DNA from 3 places in the Clostridium aquiflavi genome. Region 2 is predicted to be linked to each of the others. Evidence: riboswitches for the same ligand, from Rfam matches in the RefSeq annotation. Region 2 holds a riboswitch; each other region holds the start of a gene.
The links. A riboswitch is a leader RNA that binds a small molecule or an ion and turns the genes downstream of it on or off. The one in region 2 is predicted to bind thiamine pyrophosphate.
Positions count from the first base shown of each region.

Region 1: linked by a shared signal. The riboswitch ahead of cytX (putative hydroxymethylpyrimidine transporter CytX) and the one ahead of thiT (energy-coupled thiamine transporter ThiT) in region 2 are both predicted to bind thiamine pyrophosphate.
Region 3: linked by a shared signal. The riboswitch ahead of thiD (bifunctional hydroxymethylpyrimidine kinase/phosphomethylpyrimidine kinase) and the one ahead of thiT (energy-coupled thiamine transporter ThiT) in region 2 are both predicted to bind thiamine pyrophosphate.

Region 1 covers NZ_JAVJAN010000024.1:4,409-15,547, forward strand. Annotated here, with positions in the region: gene RGC78_RS09825 (bifunctional 4-hydroxy-3-methylbut-2-enyl diphosphate reductase/30S ribosomal protein S1) at 1-103, opposite strand, end outside; gene cmk ((d)CMP kinase) at 133-786, opposite strand; gene RGC78_RS09835 (BaiN/RdsA family NAD(P)/FAD-dependent oxidoreductase) at 884-2,104, opposite strand; gene RGC78_RS09840 (DUF1653 domain-containing protein) at 2,246-2,473, opposite strand; gene RGC78_RS09845 (pentapeptide repeat-containing protein) at 2,540-3,184, opposite strand; gene cytX (putative hydroxymethylpyrimidine transporter CytX) at 3,346-4,539, opposite strand; TPP riboswitch at 4,597-4,707, opposite strand; gene RGC78_RS09855 (Mbeg1-like protein) at 4,818-6,017, opposite strand; gene RGC78_RS09860 (NAD(P)-dependent alcohol dehydrogenase) at 6,180-7,235, opposite strand; gene RGC78_RS09865 (sigma-54-dependent Fis family transcriptional regulator) at 7,614-9,512, opposite strand; gene RGC78_RS09870 (heavy-metal-associated domain-containing protein) at 10,059-10,262, opposite strand; gene RGC78_RS09875 (NUDIX hydrolase) at 10,528-11,133, opposite strand.
Region 2 covers NZ_JAVJAN010000006.1:87,672-98,810, reverse strand. Annotated here, with positions in the region: gene RGC78_RS03345 (anaerobic ribonucleoside triphosphate reductase) at 1-832, opposite strand, end outside; gene RGC78_RS03340 (DegV family protein) at 1,131-1,979, shown strand; gene RGC78_RS03335 (PadR family transcriptional regulator) at 1,981-2,433, shown strand; gene RGC78_RS03330 (hypothetical protein) at 2,633-2,839, shown strand; TPP riboswitch at 2,864-2,966, shown strand; gene thiT (energy-coupled thiamine transporter ThiT) at 3,089-3,769, shown strand; gene RGC78_RS03320 (ferredoxin) at 3,951-4,139, opposite strand; gene RGC78_RS03315 (Mrp/NBP35 family ATP-binding protein) at 4,206-5,048, opposite strand; gene RGC78_RS03310 (YhfM domain-containing protein) at 5,064-5,897, opposite strand; gene RGC78_RS03305 (prolipoprotein diacylglyceryl transferase) at 5,899-6,657, opposite strand; gene RGC78_RS03300 (hypothetical protein) at 6,755-7,324, opposite strand; gene RGC78_RS03295 (DUF7922 domain-containing protein) at 7,335-8,846, opposite strand; gene rsmA (16S rRNA (adenine(1518)-N(6)/adenine(1519)-N(6))-dimethyltransferase RsmA) at 9,033-9,884, opposite strand; gene rnmV (ribonuclease M5) at 9,885-10,442, opposite strand; gene RGC78_RS03280 (resuscitation-promoting factor) at 10,560-11,139, opposite strand, start outside.
Region 3 covers NZ_JAVJAN010000017.1:47,422-58,560, forward strand. Annotated here, with positions in the region: gene RGC78_RS07740 (response regulator) at 1-2,484, opposite strand, end outside; gene RGC78_RS07745 (HD-GYP domain-containing protein) at 2,502-3,572, opposite strand; gene thiE (thiamine phosphate synthase) at 4,049-4,681, opposite strand; gene thiM (hydroxyethylthiazole kinase) at 4,764-5,594, opposite strand; gene thiD (bifunctional hydroxymethylpyrimidine kinase/phosphomethylpyrimidine kinase) at 5,633-6,418, opposite strand; TPP riboswitch at 6,495-6,606, opposite strand; gene sdaAA (L-serine ammonia-lyase, iron-sulfur-dependent, subunit alpha) at 6,686-7,564, opposite strand; gene sdaAB (L-serine ammonia-lyase, iron-sulfur-dependent subunit beta) at 7,567-8,247, opposite strand; gene RGC78_RS07775 (nucleoside kinase) at 8,502-10,148, opposite strand; gene RGC78_RS07780 (DUF421 domain-containing protein) at 10,283-10,981, shown strand; gene RGC78_RS07785 (DUF4363 family protein) at 10,981-11,139, shown strand, end outside.

The DNA of each region.
Region 1 (11,139 bases), on a different contig from region 2:
ATATTCTTCTGCCCTCTTGTTTTTGTATTTTTATAGCTTCATCAACTGCTCTTTTTACTCCAAAACAAAAACCAGCATTTTGTGCTAAAATTACTTCTCTCATTAGTGTATTCTCCTAAAGCTTTAAATATTTTAAATTGACTTTCTGATATAAGAATTAATTTTTTCTGTGACCTCAGATATATTTAAACCAGTAGTGTCTATTTCAATAGCATCATCAGCTTTTCTTAATGGGTCTATTTCTCTATGAGTATCTTTGTAATCTCTATCTATAATATCCTTTAAGATATTATCATATGAACATTCAATATTTCTATTCTTAAGTTCTTTAAATCTTCTATTTGCTCTTTCTTCAGGTGTAGCAGTTAAGAAAAATTTAAAATTAGCATCTTTAAGTACAACTGTGCCAATATCCCTTCCGTCCATTATAACATCAAATTTACTTGACATGTATCTTTGAAGTTTAACCAATTTACTTCTTACTTCAGATATAGATGCATAAGATGATACTATACTACTTATTTCTGGTAGAGTTATTTTATCTTGAATATTTTCATTATTCAAAATTAAATCATCATCTTCAAAATGCATTTCCATAGTATCTATTAATGAACATATCTTTTCTATATTATTTTCAGATATATTATTTTCTTTACATTTTAATGCTACAGCTCTATACATAGCACCAGTATTTATATACATAAGATTAAACTCTTTACCTACTAATTTTGCTATTGTACTTTTTCCAGCACCTGCTGGACCATCTATTGCTACTGCTATTTTCAAAACTTACTCCTCTTTTCTAAAAATCTTAAATTAGTTTAAAAACCTTTAATAAGATTATATAATTTTTTATTACTTCAAACAAGAAGATATTTAGTTCTTATTCAATATGACTTCCAGCAATTACTCCAGTTGCAAATGCAATTTGTACATTATAACCACCAGTAAAAGCATCTACATCCATAACTTCACCACAAAAAGAAAGATTATCTATAATCTTAGATCTCATAGTAGATGGATCAATTTCTTTAACATCTATTCCGCCTTTTGTTACAATTCCTTCAGCAAGTGGTCTTAGCCCATTTAGATCGAATGAAAAATCTTTAAGAAGGTTAACTAAATTTCTTCTTTCTTCTTTGGTGATTTCATTAACTTTCTTTTCTTCAGGTATATTAGACATTTCTATTATCATTGGAATTAGTTTTTGTGGTAATAATTCATTTAATGAATTTTTAAAATCTTTATTTAAGTATTTATTAAAATCTCTTTGTATTCTTTTATCTAATTCACCTAAGTTTAATGATGGTTTAAGATCTATATGTAATTTATAGTTTTTGTTATTCTCTATAAATCTACTTCCACTTAAAATAAGTGGACCTGATACACCAAAATGTGTAAATAACATTTCACCAAAATTTTTATATACAACTTTCTTATCATTTTCTTTTATTGTAACTTCTACATTTTTTAATGATAATCCCATAAGCTCTTTAGTTTTTGCATCTTTTACAACCATAGGTACAAGTGCTGGCTTTAATGGAATTACTTTATGTCCTAATTTTTTAGAAAATTCTTGTCCTTCACCTCTTGAACCAGTAAGAGGATAAGAAGCTCCACCAGTTGCTATAATATAATGATCTGCTTTTAAAATCTCGTCATTATTTATTTCAATACCAGTTATGTTGTTATCCTTATATTTTATATCAGTAACCTTTGAATTTAATTTTATTTTAACATCTGTTCTACTTAATGCATTTGATAAACCCCTAATTATATCAGAAGATTTATCAGATTCAGGAAATACTCTATCTCCACGTTCTACTTTTAATTTAATTCCTTCATTAGAAAAGAAATTCATAGTATCTTCATTAGTAAATGTATATAATGCACTATATAAAAAATGCGGGTTACCAGGTATGTAATCAAAAAATTCAGAAATATCCTTAGCATTTGTAACATTACATCTACCCTTACCAGTAATAAACAGCTTTTTTCCTAGTCTTTCATTACCATCTAATAACGTTACTTTATGTTCTTTTGCAGCTGTTATTGCAGCCATCATTCCTGCTGGGCCTGCTCCAATAACAATAACTTTGCTCATTAAAAAATCAGCTCCTTAATTAAATAATATTTATAAATATCTTATTATAGTATTAATATTGTTAATTTAATTCAAAATTTGTCTAACTTCAATTATACAATATATCATGAATTTAATATATAGCTATAATTAACCACTGTTTTAGTCATGTATATATTCAAATCTATATTTTTGTTTTATATCTGGATATTTTTCTTTATCAACTTTGCTCATAAACATATCATAAGGCCTAATAAAAGTTTTAAAATCTCCATATAGCGCTTTATATACTACGAACTTTTCCCTTGTCTCACTATGAATTGCCATATCAATAACTTCATATTCTTTTCCTTTAAAGTGTCTGTATATTCCAATTTTAAATTCTCTCATTATAATTCTCCTTACAAATATTGAATATAATAGAAATACTTTCTAATATACATATATTTTTTAGTTCTACTTAATGATAATTCCAAGTATTGTAGATAATTCTAAAGCTTGAAGAGGTGATACTATAACATTCTTTAGCTCTTTTCCCGTCAATATAATTGATGATATATCACTATTAGTAAAATCTATTCCTTTTAGAAGGGTATTGGTAAATTCACCGAATATTAAATTAGAACTATTAAAAGCTACTTTGTTAAAATTACATTCTAAGAAAATTCCACTTTCCATATTACATTCATCAAAATTTATTAATTTCATCTTTGAATATGAAAAATTCGAATACTTACATAAACATTCTTTAAAAAGTACATTTTGCATATTAGATCCACCAAAATTACTTCCTGTTAATTTGCAATTTTTAAATTCCACTCTGTGTATGCTTCCATCAGAAAAATCTATATTAGATAGATCACAATTTTCAAATATAACGTCTAGCAAACTTATATTTCTAAAAGAACATTCATTAAATATAACATTTACAAACCTACATCCGTTTATTTCTACTCTTTCTTCATTTGTATAATCTAATTTACAATCCTGAATCAGATTATTTGAAAGATCTTTCTTATTAATTAGTTCATCTTCAATATTTATATCATTCTCTAGGCAGCTTAATAACTTAGGTTCTAATAACTTATTTAAAATAGACATGTTGTTTCCTCATTTTTCTATAAAGTTTTATTTTTATACTTATATTATCATATTTCTAATATAAGTATAAAACTTTGTATATTATTTATTATAATTTTACATAAAAAACAAATAAGGTAAAGTATTTTTTACCCTACCCTATTTGTTTTCGTATTATATAATTATTTAACGTTAAATCTATGTAACTTTTCTTTTAATATATTTACAACTATACATATAAAACTTATTATTATCATAACTGGTAAGGTATTTCCTACTACTATATTTATTTGCATAAACATTCTATAAATAATAAAACCAATTATCCATATAATTAAATTTAACACATTAAGTTTTGAATTTAATTCTCTGTTTTTTAGTATAAAGTAATCTGTTATAACTATTGCTATCATTGGTGCAAATACAGAACCTATTAAATATAAAAAGTTTTCAAACTGCTCTATTGGAGTAAACATAGCAATTAATATTCCAATTATACAAACAATAACAGATATATGCTTTGTGCTGATTTTTTCACTTATGTTTGTACAACTAACACCTGCTGAATAAACATCTAAAAAGGTTGTTGTCACAGTTGACATTAGAACGATTATCATAGCTATAATTCCAAGTCCCGCTTGCATAAGAATTTGTGCAATATCTGAAGTTCCTGCATATAAGCTTCCACCTAGACCTATTATATACATCCACACACTACCAAAAAAATAGCTTAAAACACTTATAGGTGTTATTAATTTACTATCTTTTGTATTTCTAGTGTAATCAGCTATAAGTGGTAACCATGAAAGTGGCATTGCAACTGATAATTCAACTGCCATTCCAAAACTTAAACTATTATCATATAATTCAATACTTGTTCCTTTAAAAATAACTATTCCAAGAATAAGTGTTAAAATAAAAAGTCCACCAACAGCAATAACATTTAGATTGCCAAGATTTTCAAAGCCTATTAATATCCATATAATAATTAATATTCCTATTAAAATACACCATAATGCTTTATTTTCAAATCCAAATAAACTATTAGATACTGCATTTAATACATTTGCTGCACCAATAATCATTATAGCTGTCCATCCAACTAACTGTAAAATATTTAATGAAGAAAAAATATAAGAACCATGTTTCCCAAAAGATATTCTAGATGATTCCATTGAAGATAAACCACTATTAGTTCCTATAAGTCCTGCAAAATATAAAAGTGTACATCCTATAAGATGTCCTAAAAGTATTGCTAAAATACCTTTTTTTAGGCCAAGTGGGGCTATTAAACCACCTGTTAGTATTTCTGCAATGGATACAGAGGCTCCAAACCATAATAAGCCATTGTTTAATAAAGTTTTTTTCTTGTTCATAACAAATTCCTCCTAAAAATAAAATATGGGATATACCAATAAAGATATATCCCATTAAAAACATTTAATGTGTATTCCCTACGTTGGCATTATCCAAATCAGGTTAAGGGTCGAAGTTGCATTTAACTTCCTCTCAGCCTACTTGCGTAAGCTCCCCTAATATTAAGTTTATCTAATAATATTTTGTAATATCTATATCATTATATAACATATAATGAATAATGTCTTCTTTAATAACAAAAACCATATTAATAATTGAACAATATGGTTTTTTCTCATTAATGAGAATTTTTAAAATCATATATTAAATTATCAGTAGCATTATCAATAACAACTGCTATTTGTTCACCCTCTGTTCCTAAACTTTTAAGTTTAAAGATTATATTTTCTTGAGAAGCTTTAAATTTTGATAATGTATCATTTAATATTAATGTAGACTTACTTTCTTCACTTCTGATAAAATCATTCCAAAATACAAGAGGTATACTTAAGCTCTGAAGTAAATTGTATGCTAAATTTATCTCTGCTTTTAAATTATAGTGTTTAGTATATCCTAATAATACCAACATTCCTTTTGCAATTTGTAATATACTACTGTCTAAATCTTTATCACATAAAATAAGTTCAATAATGTCAGTTAAACTATTTATAGCAAAACTTTTATGTGGTTCTGGCAATTCAGATATTAGTGATGTGGAAAAGTTATATATTATTTTTACAAATGAGCATTCATTAGTCTTTTTTCTAAGATGACCATTACCATCCAACATTATATTAGCTTTATGATAATATAATGGATTTTTTTGAAAGGATGTATTTATATATATTTTCTCTTCATTTACAGAATTAAGAAGACAATTTACATAATCATACTTAGCGCTAATAGATAACACTTTATCTTTATTGGCATTTATTTCATTATAATATCTGTTGATAAATTCATTTGAAAAACCTTGTCCATCAAAAGATATGCATCTATTTACTTTATCCGATAAAAGTGCAACATATTTAGCTTTATTACCACCTTTTGAATGACCTGTTACTGTAATGTTTTTATATTTAAGATTATTTATATAATTTAATGCTCTTATTTGTTCGGGTGTATCAGACATATAAGCTCCTTCACCATTATCACTCCACTCTTCTATAGTCTTAGTGCCCCTAAATACAACAAAAACATGATTATCATGCTTATCAACAAAGCAAGCAGCTTTCACTCCAGTATTATCAACTTCTATATTTTCGATCTTTAAGTTATTTAGTTTATCATTTTCTTGTATTTGCTTTAAAACTACTAACCATTCACTCTTCTTTACAACTTCTTTGCATTCACGTCTAGTTAAAATTGCTTTATTTAAGTTATTCTTATATAACATAGATTTAACAAGTTTACCAACAGTATTTTCATTAAATACATTTAATTTAAGATATATTAAATTAGATAATAGTAATAATTCACTATTATTTAAATCAGACATGTTTATCCTCCATAAAAAGTCATTAAAAAATATTATCATAATTTTAATATATTAATTACTAGTATAAATAACACACTTAATTTAAGTAATAATACTAATTTTCTAAATAAAAAAATATTACCGAAAATTAAAATCTCCAGTAATATTTTAATAGTAATCTATTTATAATATAACTACTGCTTTAATAAAGTCTTTTGGCTTGTCCTTCATTAATAAAAGAGCATCTTCTATATGTTCAAAACCATTATATACATGTGTAACTAATTTACTTAAATCAACACGATTATATATTACTAGATCTCTTAACATTTCTGCTCTAAGACGTCCGCCTGGGCAAAGACCTCCTCTTATAGTCTTATGAGCCATTCCACATCCACAATCAACACGTGGTATTGGTAAAGTATCTCCACTTCCATGATAGTTAACATTTGAAACTACTCCACCAGGTTTAAGCATAGATATAGCTTGTCCTAATGTTTCAGGGCCACCGCCTGCCATAATGACACGATCAACACCTTTTCCATTAGTTAAATTCATGATTTGTTTAACTATATCACCATTTTTATAGTTTACAATATCTGTTGCTCCATAAAATTTAGCAGTTTCAACGCAAATTGGTCTACTTCCTACACCAATAATTCTACCTGCTCCACGTAATTTAGAACCTGCTATACTCATTAATCCAACTGCTCCAATTCCTATTACTACAACACTAGAGCCCATTTTTATATCAGCTAATTCTGCACCATGAAAACCAGTAGTCATCATATCTGTTATCATAACAGCACTTTCTAAAGATATTTCTGATGGTAAAAGTGCTAAATTCATATCTGCATCATTCACATGAAAATATTCTGCAAAAACTCCATCTTTAAAGTTTGAAAATTTCCATCCAGCAAGCATACCATTTGAATGTTGTTGAAAACCAGCCTGAACTTCTAAAGATCTCCAGTCTGGAGTTGTACAAGGTACTATAACCCTATCTCCAACTTTGAATTCCTTAACTTCACTTCCAATTTCAACAATTTCGCCCACAGCTTCATGACCTAAAATCATATTATGTCTATTTCCGAGTGCACCTTCAAAAACAGTATGAATATCTGATGTACATGGTGACACAGCTAATGGACGTACAATTGCATCATATGGACCTGCAACTGGCCTTTCCTTTTCAATCCATCCAACTTTATTAATGCCCAACATTGCAAAACCTTTCATAACTAAATCCCTCCTAGTTTAATTTTCACTAAAATGCGGTTTAAAAATACCATTTATAACTGCAAAAATATATTTATAATTCATTTTAGGTTTTATCATAATATATTATCAGCAATGATCATGCCAATTTTAATTTTAAAATTTCCTTAATCATAAGTTTTCTGTAAAAACTTATGTATCATGCCATTATTCTAATAAATATCTTTTAAACTTAAAGTTTATGCTGTATTCTATAAAATTCAAAGTAAAAAAAGTGTTGTAAAATACAACATTTTTTAAATAAATACTGTTGTATTTTGCAACACTGTTGTTTTTTTATACAATATAAAAATATATATTATAATTTGCTTTTCAGTAATTTTAATATATACATTAATTTTATCTAAACTTAATATTATATTTTTTGATTTTTGCATATAATGTGCTTCTATTTATACCTAAAATTTTGCAGGATTTAGTAATATTCCCCTTACAATTATTTAAGCAAACTCTTATTGCTCTTTCTTCTAATTCTTCTAATGAGAACATATCATATTGTAAATCTATATTGCTACAATTAGACTCTTCTTTAACTGGTTTTTTATTTTCAAAACTAAAAGAAGTATTTCCATCCATATTTATAATATTCTCAATACAATTTTCTAATTCTCTAATATTTCCTGGCCAATCATAATTTAATAGATTATTATATAGATTTTTGTCAATTGTTGGAATACATTTTTCTAATTTAATAGATTTTATTTCCAAAAAATGTTCTATAAGAATTTTTATATCACCAACTCGTTCTCTTAATGAGGGAACATATATTGGAATTACACGTAATCTATAATATAAATCTTCTCTAAAAGTTCCTTTTTCTACTTCATTTTTTAAGTTTTTGTTAGTTGCAGCAATAATTCTCACATTTACATTAATACATTTATTTCCACCTATTCTAGTAATACATCCTTCTTGCAAGACCCGTAAAAGATTTATCTGCATATCTAATGGCATTTCTCCTATTTCATCTAAAAATAGTGTTCCTCCATTTGCAAGTTCAAATTTCCCTGCGCATCCTCCTCTTTTAGCTCCAGTAAAAGCTCCTTCTTCATATCCAAATAACTCACTCTCTATTAAGCTTTTAGGTATTGCTCCACAATTTATTGCAACAAAACTACAGTCTCTTCTATTACTATTATTGTGAATAGATTGAGCTATAAGTTCTTTTCCTGTTCCGCTTTCTCCTTGAATGAGTACTGTAGAAGGACTATTAGCTATATTTTTCGCTTGTTCTTTTAACTTTAGGATTTGCTCACTTTTGCCAATTATATCATTAAACGTGTATTGGGCTGTTCTACCTGTATACTTATTAACTAAATTATATACATTTTTCATATCTTTAAATATACATACAATACCACTTATATTTCTTTCTTTATCTTTTATTGGATATACATTCAAATTAAACCTTTTCTTTTTATTCGAATATGTAATTTCTATATTTTCATATGCTCTTCCACTTTTAAGATGATCAAATATTTCTTCCCAATTATCTAAAATAGAATCTACATTCTTATTTATAACATCTTTTTCTTTTATATTTAACATATCACATGCACTGTTGTTTATAGCTTTCACTATACCTTCTATGTCTACAGCAAAAATCCCTAAATTTAACGAATTCATAACTTTATTTAAATATTGATGTGCTTTAAATAACTCTTTTTGAGTCTTTTCAACCTTCAATTGATTTTCAATTGATTTTACAGCTGCCACTACAAGTCCTAAAGTATGAGGGTGGGCTAATTGACGTCGACCAGTTAAATTTAAACAGCCAATTATATCTTTTTTTTCATTATGAATAACGGCAGAAGAGCATGTCCAAATGTGAAAAGCTTTTATAAAATGTTCTTCGCCCAGAATCTGAATTGAGGAATTTTCATAAAGGGCAGTTCCTATACCATTAGTTCCGGCACTTCTTTCACTCATATCTGTTCCTTCTACAATTCCAACTTTAATCTGATCTATTATTATATCTTCATCACCTATAATAGTAAGAACAACTCCATTTTTATCTGTAAGATATAATGAAAATCCTGATCCTCTTAAAAAGTCATAAAGTATTTCCATAAATGGTCTAGCTATATTTATTAACTCACAGTTTTTTCTTATCAATATATTAAGTTCTTTATTTTTAAGTATTCTTGAAGGATTATGAATATTGTTTCCCACGCCATATTTAATACACCTTTCATGTGATCTATTTAATATTTCTTGGTATGTATTTTCTTCAAACATTTAATCTTACCTCCACACTATTGATTTATAATATATTATCTATTTTTATAAATTTTAGCTTACATACAATATTGTAACTCAATAATAATATTTCATCCAATAAATAGCATATCCACTTTTTAAAATTAAATTTAATCTTAGTAAAACTTATTTTAACTAGATATATAAATAAAAGTTGTTTTAAGGCAAGAACTCTTCAGATGTGTTAATTAACCCAAATGATTAAGATATATCTAAAAAATCTTATAAGTTGATAAATACTAATTTTCTAAACTGCAAAAAGAGCAAACATTTTACCAATGTTTGCTCTTTCCCAGTAACTGATTTTTAAGTTGTCCGCCAACTGGGTACGCCGTACGTCGTACATTGCTTCAGGGATTTTTACGTTGCCCATCACAACTGCATACCTATTTCTGATATGCTCCTCTGCCGGATTTAAGTGTCAGTTCACTTAAGATAAATTGTTTAACCTTTATCTTGAGTTCATTATACAGCAGCTTGTAATTGATTACAATACTTTTTTTAAAAATTTAAATTAAATTTTTATTATTCTATATTATGTCCTGTATGATAAATACAATTTCTAATTTTTGATGGTGTTGCAGGACTATTGTATATTATTTCAACACTTTCTCTTGCGGCATCAATACACACTTGATTTACACCTTCTATTTTTATTAATGCATTCTTAACTTGCGTTTTCATGTTAGAATTTGATAAACCTTGAATAATATAATGTTCTCTTTCCATACTAATCTCTCCTTACTATAAAAGTACTTATAAAAATAGTATGTACATAAAATATTAATTATATTTACTTGTATATAATTTAATTCTAATTCAATGCTAAATAAATTTATATCTAATCATTTTCATTATATATTTATCTTATTTTACTGTTTTATTCTATAATTCTATAAAATAAAAGGACTAAGTAGTCTTCCTTAATCCTTCATTTTAAGCAAACTTTATTAAACTTTGAGTTGTTTAATAGAATTTTTCTAGGTTTGGGTCATTAAGACAGTTTATCTAAAAAATTTTTTAAAATATTTGCTGTAATTCCCCATATAACATAGTCTTTATATTTATAAAAAAGTGAAATATATTTACCTTCTTTAAATCTATAATCTTTTCCATTAAAAATTAAATCGTATGGGAAATCATCAGATCTAGTCACAGTTAATTTACCCATTGATTTTAATGGATTATATGAAAGTAAATATTGAAGAGGTATATAAAATACATGATCTACTTCACTTTCATTTATAGACAATTTATTAATATTATTTACTATTCCTAGAAAAGTATGAATTATCATTCCATCATGCCTTATAGTAAGATCTAATTCATTTATTATTTTAATGTCTTTAATTCCTAGTTCCTCATAAAATTCTCTAATACCTGCTTCTTTTGGTGTTTCATTATTATCTATTCTGCCACCTGGAAAACATATGTCTCCTGGTTGAGCATTTAATTTTTTTGATCTTAATTCAAATAATATATGTACTTCTCCATCTATTTCTACTAAAGGTATTATTACAGAAGCTCTCTTGTCTTTTTCCCATCCATTTATATAAGGGCTTAATTTTTCAATTCTATTTATTATTTTATTTATATTCATATTTAT
Region 2 (11,139 bases):
TATGCATAGTATTTAAATTATAAATAACACCTTGCATTGCTTGATGAACTCTTTTTCTTAAAGTTTTCTCTATAAGTCTGTTCATCTTTTCTTTTGGAATATCTAATTCTTCTAATTCTTTTTTTATCTCGTCTCTTGTTGGAGGAATAAAAACTGCCAAATCATTATCAAAGTCTGGATGAGATTGCCCCCCAAACATATCATTTTGAGTAGATTGTAATAATATGCATGATAATTCTGCAGCTGTCTCTATTCTCTTAGGTGCATTTATTGTTCCATATCCTGTATTAAAACCATTAATTAGAATTTCTTTAGTAGGTATATGAAGACAATTAGTAGTTAAATTATAACTATCTAAATCATGATAATAAAGATCACCTGTTTCGTGAGCTTTTGATAAATGTTTGGGCATAGTAGATAAATTATGCCATTTATTAGATTCAGAAGCTATTCTTAATAACTTAGAACTAAAATTGTTTCCTACATTCGCATTATCTCTATCAGTTTCAACACCTATTTTTTCTATTGCTTTCATTAAATCTGACTTTATGTCTCTTACTCTTGTTCTTTCTCTTCTATATGATGAATATGCAAAAGCTATATTTTTATCCTCTTCACCTAAAGCTTTCTCAACCAAATTTTGAATTGCTTCTACTGTAATTTTTTCTTTTTTCGTATCTTCTATATAAGTAATCACCTTTTGTACAGTTTCCAAAACTTGGCTTTCTCTTAAAGTAACCCCAATTTCTAGCGCAGCACCTTTAATCGCTTGAGAAATCTTCTCTCCGTTAAACTCAACCGTTCTTCCATCTCTTTTTACAACATATAGCATTTTGCTTACCTCCACAACACAATATATAGTACTTTAATAATACTGTACTATTATACTTGATTAAATATGCGTTAGCAATACCGTTAATGTTTAGTTTTATTGGTGATATTTTTTAATTATTAGTGAATATATCTTTTTATCTCTATATTTGGTTAAATTTTAAGGTTGTTTTCAATTTGACTTCTTATAATTAACATTATACAAGAACTTATCACTATTGATAACTATATCACTATTGATATAGTTATCAATAGTGATATAATTAATAAATAGAATATATTACTAGGAGGAATTTTTAGTGGATAAAATTGCATTACTAACTGACAGTGCATCCGATATATGTACTGAGGACCTAAATAAATATAATATAAAATTATTACCTTTTAAAATTATCTTTTCTGATAAAGAATATGATGATAAATTGGAAATAACTTCTGATGTTCTTTATGAATTACTTCCTAGAGAAATTCCAAAAACATCATTACCAAGTATCGAAAGACTTAACAACACTCTTAATCAATTAATTGCTGAAGGATATACACATGCAATTATAGTAACATTATCAAGTGAATTTTCAGGAACATATAATTCAATGAGATTAGCATGTGAAAGCTTTGAAGGTATAGAAACCTTTGTATATGATTCAAAAAGTTTAAGTATGGCAGAAGGTGTAATAGTATTAGAAGCCGCAAAACTTATTGAAGAAGGAAAATCATTTGATGAGATAGTAAAGATAATTCCTAAACTAAGATCTAATATAGATATATATTTTACTATAGATACTTTAGAATATCTAAAAAAAGGTGGAAGAATAGGTAGAGTTGCTGGAACTATCGGGGACGTTCTTAACTTAAAGCCTGTTATAACAATAGATAACAATGGTTGCTTCCATACTTACTGTAAAGCTCGTGGTAAAAAGCAATCTGCATCAAAATTATTAAAAGTCGCTAAATCTTATACCGAGAATAATAAATGTAAATTCTGGGTTATGGATGGTAATGCACTGGATGATGCAAAAGCATTATGTGAAAATATTAAGAGTTTAAATAATGTAATAGAATGTAATTTAGGGTATAGTATAGGACCTGCACTTGGAGTTCATACTGGACCTGGTCTTTTTGGATTCATTGTTGAAAAGGTAGATTAATATGTCTGACTTTAATTTTTCTCATATAGATGATATAAAAAATGAAGAAAAAAGATTATACCAAGAATATAAGAGTAAAATTTCTGAATTAAAAAAAGTTAAGAAAGAAAAGGAAGCTGTAGGGCAAGTATTTACCAAAGGTCTTTTGCCTATATATGTTTTATATATATTATCATTAAATCCCACAAACGGAAATGAAATTTCAAATCAAATAGGTATAAGAACTAATAACAAATGGATTCCTAGTACTGGTGGAATATACCCCCTACTAAAAAAGTTAGAAAAAGAAGCTCTTATTGTTGGAATATGGGATGATCCCAATAAAAAATTTCAAAAAATATATCATTTAACTCCAAAAGGAAAAATAGAATATGAACATAAGAAAAAACTTCTAAAACCTAAAATCGAAGAATCCTTAGAAGTATTTAAAATAATTTATAATGACCTTTACTAATTTTGTGCCTTGTTTTAAAATAGTTTATATTTTAAAGCAAGGCACTTTTTAGTTAAACTATACTTTTACAGAGTGTTTATATCTATATAAGAACAGCTGGAAAGAGTAATTAAATTTAACATCACAAAATTCCTTAATTCTATTAATGTATATTTATTTAAATAATACTAAAAATACTATTAAAGGATGGTGTTAATTTATGAAAGGCTTTATTATTGATTCAACTTATAAAGAAGATATTGTAATAGATAAAAATAATATTAATTCTACAGTGCCATGTAATAATATTCCTAATAATTCATTAAATGGTTCTAAAATCCATTTAAATGATGTTTCATCAAGTTATATCACTCATTATAATAAAGACAATAAATATAACCCATATAACGTAGTTGACTACCTATAGTTATATGGGTAAAATAAATATATATTATAGTGCTAGGGGAGCCTTTGTGCTGAGATTTGATTTATTTCATAAACCCTCGGAACCTGATCCAGTTAATTCTGGCGTAGGAAAGTATAACCGCTTAATATATATTTATTATACTAATAAACACTAAAAGTCTTTTAGTATATTTTATTGTTCTATTTGAATAATAAAAATTTATATTTATTGGTTAACAATCTCCTAAGCACAATTAAGGAGGTTTTTTTTATGAATATTTTTAACGATTGGGCGAAACAAATTTCGAAATTGTACAGTCATTTGCCCGAAAATGTACAAACTATTATTTCTAATCCATTATCACTTATTACTTTATTAGGGTGTATTGCTATACTAGTTGTATTAGTAAAAGCAAAAAAAATTAAATTTACACCTCAATTAATTGCTAGAATCGGTATAGCCTTAGCATTGGCAACAATTCTAAAAATTCTTAGAATTTATCATTTTCCACAAGGCGGAAGTATAACCTTTGGTAGTATGGTTCCTATTTTGCTAATTGCATTTATGTATGGACCACAAGTTGGATTCCTAACTGGATTCCTTTATGGAATGATCACTTTAGTTATGGATCCTTATATTCTACATCCTGTTCAAGTATTATTTGATTATCCATTACCATTCCTATGTTTAGGTATCGCTGGATTTTTTCCAAATAAAAAGTATTTAGGCGTAACACTCGCAGTGTTAGGCAGGTTTATATGCCACTTTATATCTGGAGTTGCTTTCTTTGGATCTTTTGCACCTGAAGGAATGTCTCCAGCATTATATTCTCTATCAGTAAATGCTCCTATAATCGGAATAGAAGGAGTCATTTGTTTAGTTATAGTTGCTGCTCTTCCTATGGCAAGAATAATTTCAGTCGTATCAGATAATAATAGAGTAACAACATAGATTAAATATTATAACAATATATTTTTCATTTTTATAATAGGCTATGTTTTAGCAGAGTGTTGATATATGCATAAGCAAAGTGGACTGAGTAAATTAAATTCTGTAATATATAATACTAAATGTGATTAATAGATATAAAAAAATGTGGTGTTAAAAATTTAATTTTTAACACCACATTTTTTTATTCTACTGAGATTGCATTAACCGGACAACTTGTTTCTGCTTCTTTTGCAGAATCTTGGTATGCACTTGGTACCTCTTCAACTATAGAACCAGCTTTTCCATCGTCTTGCATATCAAAACATTCTGGACATATTGATGGGCATAAGCCACATCCTATACAAGTATCTTTATCTACTTTTGCTTTCAAAAAACTCACCCTTTCATTATAAAATTACATTTATAGTATTTCCATAAGAAAGATGAGTTATGTATATTAATATAAAGCTTCAAATATTAATGAATATAAATCATTATCTATAACGTAAGCTTCTGCTTTACCTTTTTCTAGAGCCTCTGTTAACTCTACATTTATAGGTAATTCACCTATTAAAGGTAATCCTAAATATTCTGCATGTTCATCAGAAGATTTTGTACTAAATACTCTTATCTTCTTATCGCAGTCTGGGCAAGTAATATATGCCATATTTTCAACTACGCCTCTAATTTTTATTCCTATCTTTTGAGCCATTATAACTAGCTTTTTAACAATCATTGATACCATGTCTTGTGGAGTTGATACTATTATTACCTCAGTAATAGGGAATTCTTGCATTACTGTAAGAGCTATATCACCAGTTCCTGGTGGCATATCTATAAGTAAATAATCTAATTCTTCCCAATTAGTTTCCATAAACATTTGCTTTAATACTCCTGTAATTACAGGTCCTCTCCATATAACTGGATCTTCTTCAACTGCTGTTAAAAGATTCATAGATATAACTTTTATTCCTGAATCAGTAATTACAGGTTCAAACTTTACCATATCATTTTCTAATGGAATTATCTTTCCTCTTTTTTCATTAATGCCAAAAAATCTAGGCATAGATGGTCCTGTTATATCTGCATCTAAAACTCCTACTTTATATCCTTTTTTAGCTAAAGTAGTTGCCATTATTCCTGTAACGGTAGACTTTCCTACTCCACCTTTTCCACTAATAACGCCTATTACATTTTTAATTTTTCCATATGTAGGTATGATTTTAGGTATAGAATTTTCACATCCTTGACCTTTTGATCCACATGAATCTTTACTTGGACAATTGTCACAGCTTCCCATTATTTGTTCCTCCTCTTACCACTCATTTGGCATTTTATTCACTTCTCCAATATCGATATCCCAATTTCTAAAATTATATTCTGCTGATATATAATAAGTATTGAAAACTTTATCCTTTTTATTATCAACGGTAATCATAGTTTTAAAAATGGTACTATTATATCCTCTGTTTTTAACTTTAATTATTGTATCAAATTCATTAGAATTGTTTTTAACAAGTTTAGCATTTGGAATGACTTTATCAATATTTTTTTCAAATTGTTTCAAATCTGTTGAAAGTATGTATTTTAAACAATCAATATCACCACTTATATCTATTCCTACTTTATTAGAAGCATCTATTTTAGATTTTTCAGATTCCAATACTGCTAAAATAGTTTGATAATATACATATTCAAAATTTCTTGGTTTTCTTACAAAAGATAAGTTTTGTATTATTGTATCATCTAAACGGTTTGAAATTGAAAAACATTCTTCATCATTAAAGAAATTTCCTTTTCCTCTTTCATCAGCACCAACTATATAGTCATACTTTTTAACCTCATCTCCCATGCAAATTTCAAAATAATAATCTGCATCTAATGAGCTTCGTTCAGATACTTTTTTACCATTTGACAATAATTTGTACATATCATTTATTGCATTAGGCTCAGTAATTATAAATCTAAATCCAGTATCTCTAGCACTTTGAATTACAATTTTATCCACTTTGCTTTGATTTACATATTCGAAATTATTGTTTTTAATCCCTAGTGTGATGGCTAATTTATCGTAAGTACTGCATCCAACCAAAATAGAAGTAATAGTAATTAGAGTTAGAAGCAATATAAAAATTTTTTTCTTAAACAACTTATTTCTTCGCTCCCTTAAAAAATTTATGAAAATTAAAAATAGCTAATCCAAGAATTAATGTAAATACAGCTATAAATTGAGATGTTGATAATAACCCAACATTCCCCCTTGGATCATTTCTAAAAAATTCTACCATAAATCTTCCTATACTATATATTATCAAGTACATAGAAACTACTTTACCTGATTTCTTTTCTTTTTTAGAATAATATAACAAGAAAAATCCTAGTAAAAAATCAAAAATTGATGAGTAAATTTGAGTTGGATGTACATGAATACCTGCTGGTGCAAGTGAATTTATTGGAAACTCTACCCCTATTGGAAGATTAGTTTCTTTTCCATAACAGCATCCAGCTAAAAAACATCCTATACGTCCAAATCCTTGTGCAATAGCTAACCCTGGTGCAACTAAATCTAAAATCTTAAGTACTTTCCAGTTCTTACTTTTACAATATAAATATATTGTTAATGCACCCAGTATTAATGCTCCATACACAACAAATCCATAACCAAAATTCAACAATATACTTGGATCTTCTAATATACTTTTAAATTCAGTTACAATAAAAAGTAGTTTACCCCCTACTACTCCTCCGATTACAGTTAAAATAATTAGATTTAATAAGGAATCTTCATCATATCCTTTTTCTCTTCCTTTTTTTAAAAGCAAAGATGCTGCCACAAGTATTCCTATAGCAATCATTAAACCGTAACTTTTTATTTCTAGACCAAACGCCTTAAATAAAATTATTTTCATGCGTATCTCCTTAAAATATTTAAGTATCATAGATGAATTCTTAATCCCTCCATGATACTTAAATTATAATACTTATACATATTAATATCAAATTTTATTAACTTTGTATGTTTATCCTAGATATTATAGTATTAAAAACAGTTTTTACATTTTCCTTATAATCGTCTTCTTTTACATTAAATAAAACTTTTATAATTTTACCATCATTACTATTTAAATAATAACAACTATTTTCAAATGTATAACCCTTTTTTACTTTAGTTTTATATTGAGATAAAACTCCTGATGTTTCTTCTAATTTAAAAGGCATTATTTGCTCATTTTTATATGATAAAGGTAAATTTTTCAAGTCACTTTCTGCAAAATTCCCAAGATCAATTTGAGTATTTATAACCTCTAAGTATCCAGTGATTTTATCATTTTTATCTTTAAAATTTGCCTTATAACTAATATACTGTCCTTGGCTTTCCTTTTCCGATACGCTCCATTCACTTGGTAATGAAAATATATATCTTCCCTCATCAAAATTATAATCCTTAAATTCGTTTATCCCATTTTCTACAAGAGCAACTTCTGTAAATGTTTCTTTAAAAAACGATTGTGTTACACCTAACACTATCATTAATGAAAGTAAAATGGACAATATTAGTATTTGCTTTTTATTCATATTGCCTCTTCTACTTCATAGGAACTACAACTGTTGAGTTTTGGAAATCATAGAACATAAGCCAATAGCCAGAGCTTCTAGTATCGTTATGTGCCCATGTAACATATCCTGTTTTGCCCTCATATGGTTGTTCTGAAAGATCTTTACTTCCTGGTATTGCATAAACAATATGAGTCAATTCTCCTACAGAATTACACTTATATCCTAATAGAAAATACTTAGTTTTACTTATATAAGGATAATAATTTAACATCGGATAATATACTAATGTATATTTGTTGTAATCTGATATATTAAATAAATCATCAATTCTATTTATAGGTACCTTATACCATTTACAATTTTTAATACCATCTAATCCTTCATGATATTCTTCAAATCCTTGTGCAATTTTTTCAAAGTATTCACCAATTTTGCCTTTTATATTAAAGCTATTTGATGACTCCATCTTTAACTTTTCAATATCTTTTTCATATTGTTCAAAATCAGCACCATCAATTCTAGTATTTTCTTCTATTCTTCTGTGATTTACTGTCTTTGTACAATAAGATTCGTCATTTAACTCATCAATAATTTTTTTGCATTTTTCAGTTTCGCTAAAATTATATTTATCTTTCTTTGTTTTCTCTTCTTCATTCTTCTTTTCTTTTTTATATTCTTTTTTATGTTCTTCTTTTACTACTTCACACTTATCCTTGCATTTTTCTTCACACTTTTCTTCACATTTCTTTTCACATTTTTCTTCACAGACATCTTCACATTTCTTTTCGCATTTTTCTTCACAGACATCTTCGCATTTCTTTTCGCATTTTTCTTTGTATTTCTTTTCGCACTTATCTTCACAGGCATCTTCACATTTTTCTTTGTACTTCTTATTTTTATTGCGATTATCATCTTCGTTGCATTCAAAATCCATATCTATATTTATCTTATCAGAATTGTTTATAGACTCTTTCTTTTCACTACCTTTATCTTTCATATTTGGGGTAGTATCTGATTTTATAGACACTTTACTTCCAGTATCTTCTGGTTTTATAATTGTTTTACTTCTAGTATCATTGGTGGTTATTTTCTCTGAAGCATCATCTTCTTTTACAACTTTAAGCTTTTTCCAATTTTCTTTTGGTTCTTCTCCATTGATGAAGCCATACATCATAAAGGCAACTTCTCCTGAATTTGCTTTACAAATAGCAGCGCCATTTATTTTTTCATAAGATATGCCTAAACCAGCTATGTTATTTATATAGTATTCTTTACTTGTATCTCCTTTTCCAACATCATTTATTTTTAGAGACCCCAAATCAATTAATTGTTTCATGTCCTTTTTACAACAGATAAGTACTACAGAATAATCTTCTTCTTGTTTCAGATTTTGAGCATAAAAAGATATTTTACACTTATCTCCCTTTGCTTCCACTTTAGCATAGCCAGACAAAGCTTTTTCGGTAGACTCTGAGTTGATTTTTTCATCTTGCTGTAAAATTATAAAATTTCTATATAATTTATTATGTGCCACTACCATAATCCCTCCACATATATTTATTCAATAAAGTATATGCTTTTATTGATAGATTATGATTAAATACTATAATGCTAGATCGTCTTTTAATTAAATATTTATATTTATCTATGAGCTTTTATACTCAAAAATCAACACTAATTTTAAATTAAGGCTCTGCTAAAACATAGCCTAAATTAAATATATAATTTAATTATTTTTTCTAAGATCATATATGCTATCTGCTAAAGCTGCAAATTCTTCAATAGTTAATGTTTCCGCTCTTCTTTTCGGATCTATATTGCAAGAATCAAAAGCTTTTTGTAAATTTTCTTTCGAAAGACCTATTAACTTAGTAGCATTCCACAAAGTCTTTCTTCTCATATTAAAACCTGATCTAACTATATCAAATAAAAGTTTTTTATCTTGTACGTTAACTCTTGGTTCATTTAATCTGTCTAATCTTATAACTATAGAATCAACCTTAGGTCTTGGCATAAAACTTTCCGGTGATACTTTTCTTATAATTTTAGTATTACAATAATACTGAACCAAAACAGATAATGCTCCGTATTCTTTACAATTAGGTTCCGCATTTATTCTTTCAGCCACTTCTTTTTGTATCATTATAGTTAAAGATTCAAACTTATGATTTTCCTTAAGTAACTTTACTATTATAGGTGTTGTAACATAATAAGGAAGGTTTGCAACTAGTTTAACATGTTCTTCATCTTTCATTATTTCATTAAAGTCTACTTTTAAAGCATCATTATGTATTAATTCAAATTTATCATATTCACCTAATTCTTGTTGTAAAATAGGAATCAAGTCATTATCTAATTCTATACAAGTTACTCTCTTAGCTTTTTGCAATAACTTAGCTGTTAAAGTACCTACTCCCGGACCTATTTCTATAACAAAATCATTTTCATTAACGTCTGCTCCATCTACTATATCTCTAAGAACAGAATCATCTAATAAAAAGTTTTGACCTAAACTTTTTGAAAACCTAAAATTATATTTTTTAACCAATTCTTTAGTTTTTATATCCATTAAATCCATCTATTTTATCCCTACTTCCAATTGTTTTTCTATTTTTTCTATAGCGTCTGCAAATTCCTCTTTTGTTATTCCATAATTATTTAATCTAGAAATCATTTGAGCTGTATTACAATATCCTATACCTAAAATTTTACCAAGCATACTTCTTCTTACTTTAGATGTTGAGTCATTTGTTAATTTAAAGTAAAACATATCTTGCATAGTAAAAAAGTTTCTTTTTTCCTCAACAGTTATTTTAGCTGTTTCGAGTGCTTTTAATATTACTTCAGGACAAGCATTTTCCACCCCTATATCTCCATCTTTAAGACCATCTTCTTTAGAAATATACGCATGCTTTATTCCTTCTACTCTTTTAGAAATAATTCTTCTTATCTTTTCACCAGCAAAATCTGGATCAGTAAGAACTATTACACCTTTTCTCTTTTGAGCTTCTTTTATTCTCTCTATAACCTTAGCATTTATTCCAAATCCACCTACTGCTATTATTTCAGCATCTAATGCTTTTTTAACAGCATCAACATCGTCTCTTCCTTCAACCACAATTACTTCTTTAATCAATCTTATACTTCCTTTCATTACTGCATGATTAATATACCTACTAATAATAGTATATCAAACTTCAAATTATTTAAATAAAAAAAAGAGATAACTAACATGTTATCTCCTAAAAATCAACTACCATTCTCCTTGATAAGCTACTATGAATAAATTGACGGGTCTTCTTCCCCATTTTATACATTCATTTGATGAATCTAAGTATAAATCAATTATATTTCCTTTTATTGCACCACCAGTATCAGCTGCAATGGCGTATCCATATCCTTCAACATAAACTTTACTTCCTAAAGGAATAACTGATGGGTCAACAGCGATTGTACTTAATCCATTAGAATTTCTAACAGGTCTTCTGCCTGTAGCTGTAGTACTATGTCCACTATATGCAGTTGCAACAACAGATAATTTTTTCTTATATGCTATATTACCTGCTCCCCTACTTGCATATACATTGCCTGTCCCTTTTACAACAATCTTATTTACAGGTTCAGCAATAACTTTAGTACTTTTTACTTCTTTAGAAATCTCTTGACCATCTTTAATAATAACTTTATATGTTATTTGTTTTTCTCCATTAGTTCCTTCACTCTTAACTTGTTGAACGCTACTATCAAGACTTGAATCTTTTTGTACCACTGTATCGAAGTTTATTTTTTCCTTTTCTACAATGTCTTTAGTCTCTACCTTAACAATCTTAACG
Region 3 (11,139 bases), on a different contig from region 2:
ATCAAAATTAATAGGCTTGCTAATATACTCGTCCATTCCAGATTCAATACACTTTTCTGAGTCACCTTCCATGGCATTAGCAGTCATTGCAATAATTGTAGTATGCTTTTTATCTCCTTCAATCAACCTTATTTTAGATGTACATTCATATCCATCCATTATTGGCATCTGGCAATCCATAAAAACAACATCATAATCTTTTTCTGACACTGCTTTTAATGCTTCACTACCATCTACAGCCACATCACAAGTCATATTACGAGATTTAAGCATACTTATAACAATTTTACGATTCATTTCATTGTCTTCAACCAATAAAATCCTCGGTTTTAATGCATTCTTAACTTCTTTAACTACATGTTTCATTATAACTTGATGTTCTTCTTTATCTTCTTTTTTCAATCCCAATGCCATAGCAATACAAGCAAGTAAGTCGTCTCTTCTTACAGGCTTACCCAAATACGATGAAAAGCCATATTCCTTTGCAACTTTAGCCTCTACTTTTTGAGCTACTGAAGTTAAAAGTATTAGTTTAATATCCTTTGCAAAAGGTATTGTTTTTAATGTAGTTGCAAGTTCATAAGCACTCATATCAGACATTTGGTAGTTTATAATAGCAACACTTATTTTGTTTTCTGTATTTGCATTTGAAAAAATTGTGGTCATAGCACTAGTAGCATTTTGGGCTTCAAATACCTTTAAACCATTTCCTTGAATATATGAACTCATAATTTTCCTATTATTCGTATTATCATCAACAATCAAAATATTCACACCATTAAGCTTTTCAAACGCAAATTTCTGCTCTGAAGCTCTCTTAGTAATCTTCAATCTCACATTAAATTTGAAAGTAGATCCTTCCCCTAGTACACTTTCAACATGAATTTTACCACCCATCATTTTGACCAATTCATTAGATATCGCAAGTCCGAGTCCTGTTCCTCCATACTTTCTAGTTGTAGAAGAATCCCCTTGGCTAAAAGATTGAAAGATTGTATTAATATGGTCCTTATGAATTCCAATTCCAGTGTCCTTTACTTGAAAATTAAGCATGGCTGTTCCATTCTCTTCTTCTAAACAATCAACTGTAACAGAAATCTCACCACATTCAGTAAATTTTACTGCATTACTTATAAGATTATTTAATATCTGGCTAAGCCTTGCTGGATCGCCAACAACCTCTTCAGGAACACCTAGGTTAATCATAGTATAAAGTTGAACTCCTTTTTCTGCTGCCTTATGAGCAAGGAGAGAAACTGCATCTTCAATAATATTTCTTAAGTTAAAACCAATATTCTCCATAGTTAACTTTCTAGCTTCGATCTTTGAAAAATCCAATATATCATTAATAATATGTAATAATATCTCTGAAGCGGCTTTTGCTTCACGTATAAATTCTTTTTGTTCTAAAGACATATTAGTTGATTTCAACAATTCAAGAAATCCTAATATTCCATTCATTGGTGTTCTTATTTCATGAGACATATTGGCAAGGAACTGACCCTTTGCTATATTGGCTGCTTCTGCCTGTTCTTTTGCCTTGTATAGCTCAGTTTCTGCTATCCTCTGCTCTGTAATGTCGTCAGCAGTACAAATAATAAACTTAATATTACCTACTTCATCTCTCTGGGGCTTACTTTTAATTTTAAGTAACCTATTTTCACCTTTCCAATTCTTAATCTCAAGTTCTTTTTCTGCCGGCTCATTTTTTTGAAATAAATCCCAGTTATTTTCAGACAACTTATTTGCAGTATCTATATCAAATATATCGTATAAATCTTGATACTCTAAGTTCTTTTTCTTCTTTCCAAAAAATTTTGCATGAGCTTCATTAACAGTTGCATAAGAAGTAACATTCCTCAAAGCCCAAATCTGTGATTCAGAATTATTGAGTAAAATTGCTTGTCCATTAAGAGTTGATTCATACGCTTTTTCATTTATAATTCTTGCTCTTGTATATGAAAAAGCTCTTGAAATATCTCTTAATATTTTTACTTGATCCTCTTCCCATATAATAGGTTTTGACAAACTTTCATAGCCTATAAACCCAATTAATTTGTTTTCATTTTTTAATGGAATTATAAGAGAAGCTTTTATTCCTTCCTTTAAAAAGGCTTCTTCTTCAAATACCGCTTCAGCAGGAAGCTCATCCATATTATTTATTGCAACAAAATCATTATTCTTAATCTCACGTATAAGCCATGGAAGAGCATAAACTACCTCATCTTGTTGTATTTCTCTTTTTGGTTTTATATCTTTTTTATTCCATTGACATTCTATTTGCATAAAAGTAGGGTCTTCAGAAAAATAATAGATATAAATTCTATCCAATTCAAAAAGCAAACCAATTTCTTCTAATGATTTTTTTAACTCAATCTGATAATTAATACTATCTACATCTAAAAATTTCTGAAAAGTATAATTAATTAATTTTAGACAATCATATGAATGTCTAATATTTGTGTACTTATCTTCATAACTCATAAAATCCCTCCAAAAATCTAAATTTCACAAGTTTTTGTAATAAAAATAGTTAATTCTTCTAATAAATCAATTTCATAAGGTTCTAAAAGCATATTTCCTACTTTATCATATATAACTTTTACCACAGGTCGCATTGGCATTGAGTTATTTTGCCTTACAACTAAACCCTTTTCATTTGAACTTAAAATAACTCCACAACCAGTTGGAAATGCAGCTATATTACTAGTAAATTTTTCGACTATTTCTGCATCAAAATAAATGTTACTCATACCTACAAGATATTCAATAACCTCAGATATAGTTTTACTTTCCTCCATATTTCTACCTGATATCAAATTATCAAATACATCACATATAGATACTATCTTTGCAATTTGATTTATTTCATCACATTTTAATTTTAAAGGATAACCACTACCATCACTTCTTTCATGATGCATTAAGGCAACTACCTTGACAGATGCATTCCAAATATACTGCTCTCCTAAAAAATCATATCCAACCTTTGGATGCATTAATCTAATATATTTATCTAATTCTTCCTTAGTCTTAAACTCTGCTAAAAGTTTCTTATCATTCATAATTTTTATCTTACCTATATCGTGCAGTAATGCACCTGCTGCTATATCTTTAAGCTTTAACATACTGTATCCCATATGAGTTCCTATTATTGTAGACAATACACATACATTTACCGAATGCGAATATATATTGTTATCACTTGTACTTATTTCTCCAACATTTATCAAAACACTTTTATTTAATAGTACATCTTCAATAACTGAGTTAACTGAATTCATAACACTTCTATTATCAGTCTTTCCTTCACGACAATATGTTTGAATCATTTGCTTAACAGCATGTTTGCTCATTTGCCTTGTTTTTTGAGAAATGCTTTCTTCAATAATAACATCTTTTGATATATCATCATTAATGTACACTGAATTAATTCCCATTTCTTTAATTTTTTCAATATAATAAGGTTTTAATTTTACTCCAACATTAAGTAAAACCCTGCCTAATTCATCATAAATCTGCCTTCCTAGAATTTCATCTCCTTTGAGGCTCGAGACATTAACAACTCTCATATATCCCTCCAACTTAAATAATTAATTTTTTACTGAATAGTGAAAGTTTCTTATAAAATATACATATCTTTCACACTAAAAATATAGTAATGCTTTAATCACTAAATACAAAAGAAAAACATTATCAGTAACGATTATTATTTAAATATACTAGCATACTCTTACATTTTTAACTACATAAAAAATGTATAAATTACTAATAATATTCTTTCTAACATTATTCTAAACTTTCATACAGTACATTTTATATTTCGTTCTTCTATCCTTCTCCTTGAAGCCTTTATCCTTAATTTTCAATTATTCATTGTATATTGTCAACTTTAAAAACATCTAATATCAGACTTTATCAACATTTCATGGTTCAAAAGTCCTATAAATTCCTATCAATATAAAAATAGCCTTAAACAAGTATTTTCAATGTTTAAGACTACTTTTTGTATTTACTTATGGTATGATTTTATATAAATAATCCTAAACTATCTAATTTTTAAAAATTCTTCTTTTAATTCTCTTGTGGCTTTTTCAATATCTTTTTGTGCTATAATAGCCGATACTATAGCTAATCCATCTATATTTATTCCATTAAAATCTTTAATTCGTTCCTTATTTATTCCCCCTATCACAACTACAGGTATTGATACTTTTTTCATTATTTTCTTTAATTCATTCATAGTTGTTGACGTTGCATCTTTCTTAGTTCCAGTTGAATACATTGCTCCAACCCCTATATAATCTGCGCTATCTTTTTGTGCCTTTAAGGCTTCATCTAAATTACCAGCTGAAACTCCAAGAATTTTATCTTCTCCAATTATATTTCTCACAATAGTTGCTGGTAAATCGCTTTGTCCTATATGAATTCCATCTGCATCAACAGCTAAAGCTATATCAACTCTATCATTTATTATTAATGGTATATTGTATTTTTGTGTTATTTTTTTTATTTTTAATGCTGTTTCATAAAAATCATGCGATGAACATTCTTTTTCTCTTAGTTGAACTAATGTAGCTCCTCCAAGTATTGATTGTTCTACAGCCTCCTCTAAAGTTTCAGTGCTCATTAAATCCCTATCTGTAACAAGATAAATACTATAATCTATTTTATTATTCATAAACTCTCCTCATTTCAATAACATATTTTTAAATTCCACAATTGAATTTATTCCTATACTATCAATTTTCAATTCTCACTTCTCAATTAATCTTTACCCTCGCCTTTTCCTTTATAATATTTTCATTCATCATACTAATAGCATCAATAAGTGAAATGTGGAAAGTTCCCATTCCAATTCCCTTAGATTTTTCATACGCGATTTCACCACTTATACCCATTGTTAAAATTGCACATATGGCTGCTATAAAATAATCATCACTAGCTCCAGCAAAGACCCCGCATAATGCACTACTCATGCATCCTGTCCCAGTAATATTTGCAAGCATTTTATGGCCATTAGATAAAACTACATTTCTTTTTCCATCTGAAATAATATCATCTACTCCTGTAATTGCTACTGTACAATTTAATTTTTTTGCTAACTCTTGTGCTACTATTACTTTTTTATCATTACTCATGTTCATATCACTTTCCGAAGCATCAACACCTTTTGTTTCAGAACTTAATCCGCATATAAATTTGATTTCAGAAATATTTCCCCTAATTATATCTATCTTTACTTCACTTAATATCTTTTCTGCACTTTCATTTCTAAAATTAGCAACACCTGCTCCAACAGGATCAAAAATAACTGGTACATTATTTTTATTAGCACTCTTTCCTGCAAGAATCATAGCTTCAACCATATCATCACTTATAACTCCCATATTCAAAACTACTGCTGATGAAATACTTGCAATTTCTTCAACTTCTTTAACATAATCAGCCATAGTTGGAGAACCACCAACTGCTAAAATCACATTTGCACAATCTGTAGCTGTTATATAATTAGTTATACTATGTACTAATGGTTTTTTTTCCCTAACCTCTGCTAATAAGCTTCCAACCTTATCTAATATTTCATTAATCATTAATTTTACATCTCCTTTTTAATAATAGTGTATTTATTTTAATAAAATTTATAAAAATGATGTGTTGGACCTACACCATTTCCTATTGAAAAACCATTTTCTATTGCACCTGTTATATATTCTTTTGCATTTATAACTGATTCTTTAATATCTAATCCCTTTGCTAAGTTTGCTGCAATTGCTGATGATAAAGTACATCCTGTCCCATGAGTGTGAACTGTATTTATTCTTTTTTGTGGAAGGAAAACAAACTCATCTCCATAAAGCAATAAATCAGTTGCATCATCTTCTAAATGTCCACCTTTAACCAACACATACTTTGGTCCTAATTCTTGTAATTTCTTAGCTGCTTCTTTCATTTCATCTAAATTGCTTATTTTCATTCCTAATATCTCTTCTGCTTCTGGAAGGTTTGGAGTTATTAAAGTTGCTAATGGAAATAATTCTTCAATTAATACCTCTTTAGCATCTGGAGATAATAAATTAAATCCACTTTTCGAAATCATAACTGGATCTAAGACTACCTTAGGTAAATTTTCAATTTTTCTCAAACCTCTTGATATAGCTTTTATAGATTCAATTTTTGAAACCATACCTATCTTTATTGCATCCACAATAATGTCATCAAAAATAACATTTATTTGTGATTCAATAATTTCTGGATTTATATCTTGTATTCCAAAAACCCCCATTGTATTTTGTGCTGTTATTGCTGTAATAACGCTCATTCCATATACCCCATTGGCTGAAAAAGATTTTAAATCAGCTTGAATACCTGCGCCTCCACAACTATCTGATCCTGCTATAGTTAATGCCTTAAACATTTTTCTTCATCCTCTCTTCATTACCTATATTTAACCAAAAAAAATGTAGCCCAAGGGCTACATAATATAAACTATTTTGTCTTATATTTATCCTTCCCTCCGTTGGTACTAGCCAAATCAGGTTATAAGGGTCTAGGAAATCACTTTTTCCAATCTCAGCTGATATATCAGCACCCCTAGTTATTAATTCAATATTTTGTTTTCTATAATATTTAGATTATACCATTAATGTAAAAAAATCAAGAAAATCTATTATAATAAATTAATCTATTCCTCACCAAAAACTTGTTTTTTAAGTCTTAATGCAGTAGGTGTTGTTGCTATTCCGCCCATTGCAGTTTCTCTTAATGCTGGTGGTAAGCTTTTTCCTACCTTGTACATAGCAGTTACAGCTTCATCAAATGGTATTTTAGCTTCAATACCTGCCATAACCATATCTGCAGTGCAAAGTGCTGTTATTGCTCCTTGTGCATTTCTTTTTGCACATGGTATTTCAACTAAACCTGCAACGGGATCACATACTAATCCTAATATATTTTGAAGTATTATAGAACCAGCATCCAAGCTCATCTTTGGAGTTCCACCCATCATTTCTACAACAGCTGCTGCTCCCATGGCTGATGCTGAACCACACTCAGCTTGGCAACCTCCTTCTGCTCCAGATAATGTTGCATTAAGACCTATAATAAGCCCAACTGCTGCTGCCGCTAATAATCCTTTTATAAGTTCATCTTCATTTAATTCAAGAATTTCCCCTGCTGCTAAAATAACAGCTGGAAGTATCCCACATGATCCAGCTGTAGGACATGCTACTATTTTACCCATAGATGCATTTACTTCTGATGAAGCAAGTGCCATTGCCATAGCTATTGTAGTTGCTCTACCAGTCAATGTTTTCTTAGATTTTGAATACTCATATAACTTATGTCCATCTCCACCAATAAGACCACTAACAGAATATACTTCTTTTTCTGTTCCTTCCTTTGCTGCAGCTATCATAACATTTAAATTTTTTCTCATTTTTTCTATTACTTCTTCTCTTGTCAACCCTTTTTCTTCAACTTCACATCTTATAGCATATTCACTTAAAGATATATTATTTTCCTTACAAATTTTTAATAGCTCTTCCCCTGTTCTTGCAAGCATTTTTACTCACCTTCCTTTGCTGGACTTATTGAAATAATCCTATTTACTAACTCTAACTTTTCTATTTCGTTTATAGCTTTTTCACTAACTTTGTTATCCATTTCAAAAATCATTGTAGCATCTTTACCTTTATGGTTTCTAAAAACTTTCATAAAAGCTACATTTATATTTTCCTTTGATAAAATACTAGTTACACTATGTATAACTCCTGGTAAATCTCTTTGAGAAACTATTAACGTTTCATAATTTCCAGTAAACTCAACTGGATTACCATTAACTTCAGAAATTTGAATATTTCCACCACCAATAGATGATCCAACAACTTCACAATATGTATCCTTTACTGTATTCATTAAAAATTTAACTGTATTAGGATGTACATCACCTAAATCAGCTTCTTTAAATGAAAAATTCATTCCTCTTTCTCTTGCTATTTCCATAGAATCTCTAAGTCTTTCATCACTTGGTTCCATGCCTAAAATACCTGCAACTAAAGCCCTATCTGTTCCATGCCCTTTATATGTTTTACCAAAAGAACCATGTAATAAGAATGTTACTTCCTTTATTTCATTACCAGCTATTATTCTTGCAATTTTTCCAAGTCTTGCAGCTCCTGCTGTATGAGAACTAGATGGACCTATCATTATTGGTCCTAAAATATCAAAAACACCTAAACTTTTCATAAACATTACTTAGTAAAATATAATAACATTTTACTAAATACCCCCTCTCATTAACATTTTATTTAAAAATTTATTTATAAAAATTAAAATTCAATTTATTATCCATATATAGAATGCATAATTTAATTAATATAGTCAAGGGGTAAGAAAAAAGATATGTTTTTAAATTTAAAACATATCTTATTAAGGTAAGGCACATTCAAATAAATAACTAGTTAGTATGATTGTTATTTATTTTCATATGCCTAATATATTTAATACTCATAGAAACAACTTCCGCCTATAAATTCCCTAAGTATTGAATTCATAGGTACATAACTAGAATCTACTTCTTTAAAGAAATTTAATATAGATTTTAATCTTGCTGCTTCTGTATATACTGGACTATCTTCCTTAACCTTATTTAATTCTTTTAATGCATAAGGTTTTAATAATCCTAATTCATACACTAATGTTGAATTAAACATGACATCAGCTTTATCTTGATAAACAAATATATTATTTTTTTCTCCTTTTTTTATTGAAGGCCACATTTTAAGGGTTGCTTCTGCATCATGCCCTCTACTTAATGAGTCTCTAACTATTCTTCTAACTTTTCGAACATCCGTTGTTGATATTCTATTATGATTATCTAAATTTAATTGAGTCAATGCTGAAATATATACTTTGAAAATTTTATTTTGATCAACGTCTGATGTTAATATAGGATTTAATCCGTGAATTCCTTCTAATATTAATACACCATTTTCATGTAATTTTATCTTATTCCCATTCCATTCTCTTTTTCCTGTTAAAAAATTATAAGTAGGAATATCAACAACTTCGCCATTCATTAAAGCTGTAAGTGATTTATTAATTAATTCTAAATCTAACGCATAAATAGATTCATAATCATAATCTCCATTTTTATCTTTAGGTGTATTTACTCGCTCTACAAAATAATCATCTAATGACAATGATTGAGGCACTAATCCATTAACTTTAAGTTGTATTGCAAGTCTATTGGCAAATGTAGTTTTTCCTGAAGATGATGGGCCTGCAATAAGAACTATTTTAGAATCTTTTTTGTTCGCTATTTGATCTGCTATATTAGCAATCTTCTTTTCATGTAATGCTTCTGAAGTTAATATTAAACTTTGTACTTCATTACTAGAAAGTTTTTCATTTAAAGTTCCTACTTCTCCAATATCTAATATACTAAGCCATTTTTCTGTTTCAAAAAATATATTTCTTAACTTTCTTTCTTCTTTATATTGTGGAAGTTCATTTAAATTTTCTTTTTCAGGGCTTCTTAATATAAATCCTGATTCATAATAAATTAAATCAAAAGCTTTTATAACTCCTGTTGAATATGCCATATGACCATAAAAGTAATCATATCTATCTTCTAATTCATATAATCTTACCTCATTAAGATTAGAATATTGTAAAAGTGAAATTTTATCTTCCATTCCATATTTCTTAAATATATTAATAGCTTCATTTTTAGAAACTTTTATGCTATTTATAGGTACATCTGTTGAAATAATTTCCTTCATTTTCTCTTTAATTAAGTTTATATCTTTGTCGCTTAAAGGATTTTCTTTGATTATTTCTCCAAATAATCCCTTACTGATTGAATGTTCTATCTTAATTTTTGAATTTGGAAATAAATCTAACGTAGCTTTAATAAATATGAATTGTAAAGTTCTCGTATATATATTTAATCCAATTTCTGTGTTAAATGGTATTGCTTCTATTTTTCCACATTCGTCAATAATTTCTCTTAATTCATGATATTTTCCATTTAGTTTACATAATGCTATATTATTAACTTCTAATATATCTTTAGATAATATATCATAAAAAGTATTAGTAGAATTCAGTTCTTTATTATTGATATTATAGGCTATTGAATTCATTAATTATCTCCTCCATAAAATTCTAGTTGTCCTATATTATATTATATCTAATTTCCCATAAAAAGATAAATTTATTTTCTATTTTGCATATTCCAACGAAATATTACAAATATTATCTATGCGAGGTGTTTTATATGTTTATCATTTTTATTAGAACTACAATCTTATATTCTTTAGTAGTTGTAGTAATGCGTTTAATGGGAAAACGTCAGATAGGTGAACTTGAACCTTATGAATTTGTAATAACTATTATGATTTCAGATTTGGCCGCTTTACCAATGCAAGATTCTAGACTTCCATTATTACTTGGTATAATTCCAATTATTACATTACTATTTTTAAAAACTATGCTTAGTGTAATAGACTTAAAGTCCCAACGTGCTAGAAAAATTATTGATGGTGAGCCAACTATATTAATATATAATGGCAAAATAAATTATATTGCACTAAAAAAACAACAATTAAATATAGATGAATTATTAGAAGAATTAAGAATTGCAAATTATTTTAATCTTGATGAAATTCAATGTGCCATTTTAGAAAATGGAGGGCAACTATCAATTTTGCCTAAAGATTATAATTCACAATCTCAATCAAAATCTAGTGACAATACTGCTAAAACAAAGGAGGTAAAATTACCTAAGGTATTAGTATCTGATGGAAAAATAAATAACAATGCTTTAACAAGTATAAAAAAAGATAAAGACTGGATACTTAATGTCCTTAAAAATCATAATATAAATTCAATTAAGGATGTTTTAATAGCTATGTATGATACTGAAGGCAATTTTAAATATCAACTTTATAATGATTATGATAAGGAGGGTAATTAATGAAGAATGTTAAAGCTTCAATACTACTTTTTCTTTTTATAATGATATTTGTTTATTTTGCTAATGTCTCAATATTAAAATTATGCGATAATATTGAAAATGTTACAGAAGAAATAGAACTTAATATTATTGAAGGTAAAAATGAAGATGCTTATATA